DNA from 2 places in the Isoptericola sp. NPDC055063 genome. Region 2 is predicted to be linked to the other one. Evidence: predicted binding sites of a transcription regulator. Region 2 holds the regulator's gene; the other holds the start of a gene.
The links. Region 2 encodes LexA, which represses DNA repair genes until DNA is damaged. Its sites were predicted from a motif close to TCGAACANNTGTTCGA; they were not measured.

Region 1: the regulator LexA is predicted to act here: its motif matches at 2,004-2,019, upstream of ACWF41_RS16040 (HNH endonuclease signature motif containing protein).

Annotation. Positions count from the first base shown of each region.
Region 1 covers NZ_JBSGUW010000013.1:31,504-35,511, forward strand. Annotated here, with positions in the region: gene ACWF41_RS16035 (nicotinamide mononucleotide transporter family protein) at 1-396, shown strand, start outside; gene ACWF41_RS16040 (HNH endonuclease signature motif containing protein) at 426-1,943, opposite strand; gene ACWF41_RS16045 (GOLPH3/VPS74 family protein) at 2,277-2,963, shown strand; gene ACWF41_RS16050 (histidine phosphatase family protein) at 2,968-3,531, shown strand; gene ACWF41_RS16055 (acyl-CoA dehydrogenase family protein) at 3,601-4,008, opposite strand, start outside.
Region 2 covers NZ_JBSGUW010000006.1:261,915-265,922, forward strand. Annotated here, with positions in the region: gene ACWF41_RS09760 (ATP-dependent DNA helicase) at 1-300, shown strand, start outside; gene ACWF41_RS09765 (L-lactate dehydrogenase) at 310-1,269, shown strand; gene lexA (transcriptional repressor LexA) at 1,352-2,173, opposite strand; gene ACWF41_RS09775 (LysM peptidoglycan-binding domain-containing protein) at 2,424-2,762, shown strand; gene nrdR (transcriptional regulator NrdR) at 2,889-3,422, shown strand; gene ACWF41_RS09785 (DUF5302 domain-containing protein) at 3,592-3,777, shown strand; gene serA (phosphoglycerate dehydrogenase) at 3,862-4,008, opposite strand, start outside.

The DNA.
Region 1 (4,008 bases), on a different contig from region 2:
GACGGTCGGATCCCCGCCGACGGCGGCACCGCGGTGCACCCCCACTGGGCGTCCTGGCGGGAGCGCGTCGGGATCGTGGTCGTGATGGTGGGCGGCACCCTCCTGCTCACCCCGCTGTTCCGCGCGCTCGGCTCGTACGAGCCGGTGTGGTCGGACGCCTGGATCTTCATGGGATCCCTGATCGCCACGTACGGCATGGCCAAGGGCTGGGTCGAGTTCTGGCTGGTCTGGGTGGCGGTGGACCTCGTGGGCGTGCCGCTGCTCTGGTCGGCGCAGTACTACGCGACCGCCCTGATGTACGTGTTCTACGGCGCGTTCACGCTGACGGGCTTCTTCGTCTGGTGGCGCGTGAACCGTCGCGAGAAGGCCGGCGCGGACTCGACGATCGCGGCCTGAGCCCCGGGGCGCGCGGCCCGGCACGCCGGTCACGTCGCCCCCCGCGGGCAGGCGACGATCGGCCGGCCATGCCGGTCGCGAAACACCCATCCGGCCTCCGGGGTGCCCGCACGCCCACCTGGTGCGGGCTCCGCGTCCCATCGCATGGTGATGCCCCGAGAGTCGACGACATCGTGGTGGTGCCAGCACAGCAGGGCCGCGTTCTCGACGGAGGTCCGCCCGCCGTCCACCCAGTGCGTGACGGCATGGTGCACCTCGCACCGTTGCGGCGGCTCGTCACAGCCCGGCCACGAGCAGTGACGGTCGCGGGCGATCACGGCGCGCCGCAACTGCCCCGTGACGGTGCGCCGCGACCGCCCGACGTCCAGCACCGTCGAGTCCGCACCGAACACCACCCGGGTCACCTCGCTGTCGCAGGCCAGGCGGCGCAGCAAGGAGGGCGGCAGCGGTGCGTCATGGTCGGGGAACGTCGGGAGCGAGTCCTGCTCGGGGCCGGCAAGCCGCCGCGGGTCGATCCCGGCGGGCGTGCCCGCGGTCGCGCCGCCCTCGCCGGCCCGGGTCACGACGAGACCGTCGGCCCCGTCCGCACCGCGAACCTCACGGGCCAGCGCCTGCAGCTCGGTGAACGACACCGAGACCTGGAGGTGCGGGCGCACGGACGCCCCGGAACCGACCGCCGCATTGTCGAGGGCGATGCGCGCGAGGTCCGCGAGGCCCTGCCCGCGCCGCTGGGTGGGCGTCCGCGGGTCGTCGGCCGCCGGACGTCCGACCACCGCGTCGAGCGCCGCGCGCACCGCCTGGCCGTGCTCCAGCGTGAGGAACCCGGCGACGTGGTAGCCGTCCCAGGTGGGCGAGACCTCCAGGAACTCCTTCTCCCGCGCCCGGGCGTACCCGCGCTCGTCCGACTCCGGGTCCGCGACGTGCGCGAACCGCTTCACGAGACGGCGGAACTGCCCCGCCGACCGGCGATCGGCGAGCGAGACGAGCAGCTCCTCCCCCGTGGGGCCGGCCGGGACGCCCGGCACCGGCCCTGGCTCCTCCGGGGCATCAGCCTCCGGCGACGGCTGGACGACGGCGGCCGCAAGCGCTGCGCGTCGTGCCTCGGACGTGGGCGCGACGTCGACCATCGCGCGCACGTGGTCGGCGCCGATCTCCCCGGCCAGGGCCGCCGACGCCGTCGCGGGGAGCACGTCGCGCAGGGTGCGTGTCGTCCGCACGTCCCGGTGGGCGGTGGCCGGGGACACCCCCTCGGCGAGGGCGAGCCAATGGGCGAAGGAGCGCGCGCCGTCGACCGCCCACCACCCCTCGCCCTCCACCACGGGCAGGACGCGCAGGCGTGCGGCGTCGAGGCGCTGCCCGAGCGCGCGCAGCGTCCGGGAGACGTCCGCGGCCGAGCGACCGTCGAGCTCGCCGAGCCCGCCCTCCAGTACCGCCGCCGCGAGGCGGTCCACGCCCGCCGCGACGAGCACCAGGGCCGACGTGACGTCGTCGGCGCCCGACCTGGGCGCGGGAAGCGTCGCGTCGGCACGATCCAGCACGTCGATCATCGGTCCCCCTCCCCTCCGTCCGCCACGTGCCGGGTCGTTCGCCCGGCACGGACGACGCTATCGAACGCATGTTCGAAGAATGAAGGGCTCGTGCCGCGCCGCCGCCGTCCACAGGCAGCCCGCAGCGTCCGCGCGGTGCGCCGCCGTCGGGCGCCCTCTGCCTGTTCGCTCAGAGCGAACCTGCCCGCGGGCAAGGACACGGACTAGGGACCGCGCCCGGCGCCCGGCGTCCGGTGGTCACGAGTGCCGACGGATCGTCGATCCCCGCGCCACTCTCGCGCTCTGCACCCCGCACCCTGGACTCTCCGCGCCCCGGTCCGCGAGGATCGACGGGTGATCATCGCGGAGGACCTGCTGCTGCTCGCGTACGACGACGCCTCGGGCCGACCGCGGCTCGACCGCCTGCAGCTGGACTACCGACTGGCCGGCGCCCTGCTCGTCGAGCTCGCCCTGGACGGCCGGGTCGAGGTCACCACGACCGCGGGCGCGGACGCCGCCGGCCGGCGGGTGGGGGCAGGCCGGGTCACCGTGCTCGACGCGTCCCCCACGGGGCACCCGGCGCTCGACCACGCCCTGGCCTTCGCGCAGACCCGGCCCCGCACGCCGAAGAGCCTCGTCGCGCCGCTGGCCAAGGGGCTGCGCACGCAGCTGCTGACCGGGCTCGCGGAGCGCGGGGTGCTGCGGCGCGAGGACGAGACGGTCTTCTGGGTCTTCCCGACGACGTCCTGGCCCGCCGCCGACGCCACCCACGAGACGCAGCTGCGCGCGACGTGCCGCGACGTGCTGCTCGGCGGCCGCGACCCCGACGCCCGGACCGCAGCGCTGCTCGCGATGGCGAACGGCTCCCCGCTGGTCCGCGGGCTCGTCCCGCCCCAGGACCGGCGACGGGCGGAGGCGCGCGCGAAGGAGCTCGCCTCGCGGAGCTGGGCGAGCGCCGCGGTGAAGAAGGCCGTGGACGAGGTCCAGGCGGCCGTGATGGTCGCGGTCATGATCCCTGCCATGACCGCCACGACGACCTGACGCCGTGGAGCAGGTCGCGGCACGGGCCACAGCACGGGCCACGGCACGGGCCACGGTCCGCGTCACCGTCGTCCGGCACGCGGCGCCCGCCGTCTCCGGCTCCGCGCCACCGGGCGCCTGGCCGCTCTCCCCCGCCGGCCGCGCGGCGGCCCGTGCCGTCTGCCTGCCGACCGGCACGCCCGCCGTCGCGAGCGACGAGCGCAAGGCGGTCGAGACGCTGGCCCTCGCGCTCGGCGTCGCCGACGTCCCCATGGACCCGAGGTTCGGGGAGGTCCGGCGCCCACCCGAGCCCGTGGCACCGGGCTTCCGTGCGGCCCGCCGCGCCTGGGTCGAGGGCGCCCTCGACGACCGGCACGACGGGTGGGAGACGCCGGACGCCGCGGCGCGCCGGTTCGGCGACGCCGTGCGGGAGCACGCCGCCGGGCGCGACCTCGTCGTCGCGACGCACGGCATGGTCCTCACCGCGTGGATGGTCGCGCTCGGCCGTGTGCCCAGCGGGCCGCCCGCGGGCGTGTTCTGGGCCCGGCTCGGGCTCCCCGACGTCGTCCCCGTGGACCTGGACCTCTGACACCACCGGGGACGACGACGGGGACCCGCGCGGTGGCGCGGGTCCCCGTCGTGCTCAACAGGTGGAGGCTCAGGCGAAGGCGGAGACCCCGGTGATGTCGCGGCCGACGATGAGCGCCTGCATCGACTCGGTGCCCTCGTAGGTGTGCAGCGCCTCGAGGTCGGCGAAGTGCCGCGCAACGCGGTTGCCGAGCAGGATGCCGTTGCCGCCCAGCATGTCGCGGGCGATGGACGCGACCTCGCGCGCCTGACGCGTCGTCGTGTACTTGGCGAGGGACGCCTGCTCGCCGGTCAGGGTGCCGGCGTCGGCGAGGCGCGTGATCTGCGCGACGAGCAGCTGCATCTGCGTGACCAGCGACAGCATGCGGGTGAGCCGCTCCTGCACCATCTGGTTCTTGGCCAGCGGTCGGCCGAACTGGATGCGCTGGGTCGCGTACGCGGCGGCCGCCTCGTAGCAGGCGACGGCGTGCCCGACGGC
Region 2 (4,008 bases):
GTCGACCGGATCCCGTTCCCGCGCCCCGACGATCCGGTGAAGGCCGCGCGGGCCCGCTCGGTCGAGCAGGCGGGCGGGAACGGGTTCATGCAGGTCTCGGCCACGCACGCCGCCCTCCTGCTGGCCCAGGGGGCGGGACGCCTCGTGCGCACGGGGGACGATCGCGGCGTGGTCGCGGTCCTCGACCCGCGCCTCGCGACGGCCCGCTACGGGTCGTTCCTGACGCGGTCGATGCCAGACTTCTGGCCCACGACCGACGGCGAGCTGGTCCGTGCTGCGCTGCGGCGGCTGGACACCTAGCCTGGGCGCGTGGACGGCACACGCAGCACGACCAAGCTCGCGATCGTCGGCGCCGGCGCGGTGGGCTCCACCCTCGCGTACGCAGCGCTCGCCCGAGGGGCGGCACGCTCCATCGCCCTGATGGACGTCAACCGCGCCAAGGTCGAGGCCGAGGTCCTCGACCTGAGGCACGGGAGCATGTTCATCCCGCAGGCGGAGATCGAAGGCTCCGACGACGTCGAGGTGTGCCGCGGAGCCGACGTCGTGGCCGTCACCGCCGGCGCCAAGCAGAAGCCGGGCCAGAGTCGCCTGGACCTGGCCGAGGCGACGGTGGGCCTCACCCGCACGATCCTGCCGCGGCTGCTGGAGGTCGCGCCGGACGCGATCTACCTCATGGTGACCAACCCCGTCGACGTGGTGACGTACGCGGCGCAGGAGATCAGCGGCCTGCCGGCCGAGCGGGTGTTCGGCAGCGGCACGGTCCTGGACTCCTCCCGGCTGCGCGACGCGCTCGCCCGCCACTGCGGGGTCGCGGTCGGCAACGTGCACGCGAACATCGCGGGCGAGCACGGCGACTCGGAGATCGTGCTGTGGAGCTCGGCGACGATCGCCGGGGTGCCGCTGCTGGACTGGCGCCCCTTCCGTGGTCGGCCGCCGCTCGACGAGCCCGCCCGGCACCGGATCGCCACGGACGTCGTGGAGTCGGCCTACCGGGTCATCGCCGGCAAGGGGGCCACCAACTACGCCGTGGGCCTGGCAGCCACCCGCATCATCGAGGCGGTCCTGAACGACGAGCACCGCGTGATGAACGTGTCGTCCCGCCTGGACGGCTTCTACGGCATCAGCGACGTCTGCCTCTCGGTGCCGTCCCTGGTGGACCGGCGCGGCGTGGCGGAGACGATCGACACCCCGCTGTCCGACGACGAGGTCGCCGGCCTGCGGGCGTCGGCCGAGGGCATGCGCGAGGTGCAGCGCCGGCTCGGGTTCTGACCCGCGACGCGGCCCTGACGCGACTAACCCCCGGCCCGCACGGGCCGGGGGTTCGTCGCGCCGTCGGGGTGCGGCGTCGCGCTCAGAGGCTGCGGAGCACGGCCACCACCCGGCCGAGCACCTGGGCGTCGTCGCCCGGGATGGGGGAGTAGGCGGCATTCTGCGGCATGAGCCACGTGTGCCCGCCGGACTGCTTGAACGTCTTGACCGTCGCCTCGCCGTCGATCATGGCGGCGACGACCTCGCCGTTCTCCGCGACCGGCTGGCTGCGGACGACCACCCAGTCGCCGTCGCAGATGGCCGCGTCGACCATCGAGTCGCCCGCCACCTTGAGCAGGAACAGCTCGCCGTCGCCCACGACCTGGCGGGGGAGCGGGAAGACGTCCTCGACGACCTGCTCGGCGAGGATCGGGCCGCCCGCCGCGATCCGGCCCACGAGCGGGACGTAGGACGGGGCCTCGGCGGGCTGTGCGTCGGAGCCCGCGACCGAGCCGGCGGCGAACCCCGGGGTGCGCGGCGCGAACGCCGGGGTCCCGCCGTCGGTCGCGGCGGGTGCCTCGGGGTCGACGACCTCGATCGCGCGGGGCCGGTTCGGGTCACGGCGCAGGAAGCCCTTGCGCTCCAGCGTCGTCAGCTGATGCTTGACGGACGAGGGGCTGGCGAGACCCACGGCCTCGCCGATCTCCCGCATGGTCGGGGGGTAGCCGCGGTCCTCGACGGAGCGGCGGATCGTCTCGAGCACACGGCGCTGGCGCGGCGTGAGCCGGTCGGCCGCCGGGGCGATCTCGCTCACCGAGGCGAGCGCCGTCTCCGCTGTCGACGTGTCCTCAGGGGTCTCCTGCTGCGCCGGCCACGGCGTGGCAACCGTCGTGGACGCCGGGGCGTGGTCCCGTCCGCTGGTCATCGCGTTCTCCGTCCTGCAGGGGCGCGGCCCGCTGACGGGCCGATGAAATCCGACAAACCTTCCATCGCGCTGCTGGTCACTCTAGGCCAGTTCCGGCCCGACATCAAACATCTGTTCGATCAGGCCTCGACCGTGTCGTCGTGACGTGGTACACCTAGTACAGCCGTTCGACGTACAGGTGTTCGACGAACGGCTGTTCGACGGCAGTCGCCCGACCGGCGGCGACGCGACGTGAACCGGAGGTAGGACGATGCAGAACGCGCCCAGCACCACCGAAGCTCCGGGGTTCCTCGGGCTCGGCGGCCTCCGGCTCACGCGACGCGGGCGTGTCGTGGTCGCCGCGCTCGTCCTTCTCGTCCTCGTCGGCGCGGGCCTGGTCGGCCAGCGCGCGGTGGCGGACGCTCCCGGGTCGGGCGTGGAGGTCCGGCTCCACACGGTCCAGCCGGGCGAGACGCTGTGGCAGTACGCCCGCGCGGTCCGGGACTCGGGCGAGGACCTGCGCGACGTCGTCGCGGACCTCCGCCAGCTGAACGGCCTCACGACGGCGGAGCTGCAGGCCGGTCAGGTGGTGCTCCTGCCCGAGGACTGAGGGCGCGCGGCACGACCCGGCGCCGCGAAGATGCGAGGATGGACCCTGCTTGCGCCGGGCGCGGCGTCCCGCATACCTTGTCGGGCAGCCGGGCGCCGGTCCGGAGCCGAGCGCAGGAGACCAGCGATGCACTGCCCGTTCTGCCGCCACGAGGACTCGCGAGTCATCGACTCGCGCACCTCCGACGACGGTTCGTCGATCCGCCGACGGCGGCAGTGCCCGGCGTGCCAGCGCCGCTTCACCACGATCGAGACGGCGAGCCTGTCGGTCGCCAAGCGTTCCGGCGTGACCGAGCCGTTCAGCCGCGACAAGGTGGTCGCGGGCGTGCGCAAGGCGTGCCAGGGCCGGCCCGTGAGCTCCGACGACCTGGCTCTGCTGGCGCAACGGGTCGAGGAGACGCTGCGTGCGTCGGGCCGCCCCGAGATCGAGGCGAACGAGGTCGGGCTGGCCATCCTCGGGCCCCTGCGCGAGCTGGACGAGGTCGCCTACCTGCGATTCGCGAGCGTGTACCAGTCATTCGAGTCCCTGGAGGACTTCGAGAGCGCGATCACGTCCCTGCGGGCGGAGCGCGAGGCGCGGGCCGAGGACGCGGGGCAGGACGAGGACGTCGAGACGGGTGGCGCCGAGCCCGCGGTCGCCGGCCGGGACGCGTCGCGCTGAGGCGAGGCCCCTCCCGGGGTCCCCGAGCCGCCTCGCGGCGCCGGGTTCGCCCGCTCCGGGCGAAATGCCCTTGGCGCGACGCGCGGGGGTGGAGCATGCTGGACGGCACCAGGTGCTGCGCGGTCCGCCGTGCGAGCACGTCCACCCCGACGACGACGAGGTGATCGTGATGACGACGGACGACTCCAGGGCGGCCAAGCCCAGCGAGGACACGAAGGCGCGCTTCCGGGAGGCGCTGGAGCGGAAGAACGCCGCCAGCCACCCGACCGCCGGCAAGGACGGCAACACCGGCCAGGTGCACGGCTCGGAGACCTCCGGCCCGGTGCAGAAGATGTTCCGCCGCAAGTCCGGCTGAGCGGGCCGGTCCCACCACGACGCGAGGGCGTCCCCGGAGTCCCGGGGACGCCCTCGGCGCGTGTCGGCGGGTGTGCCCGTCGCGTCAGCCCGCGGCGGGGCCGGGCGGGAACTCGGGCCGCTCGAAGGCGTCGCGGATGCGCAGGCGGATCGTGGACGGCATGGCCTGCAGCTTGGCCGACGCGCCGCGCTGGGTGACGTCGGAGATGTCCGTGACGACGTAGCCGACCTC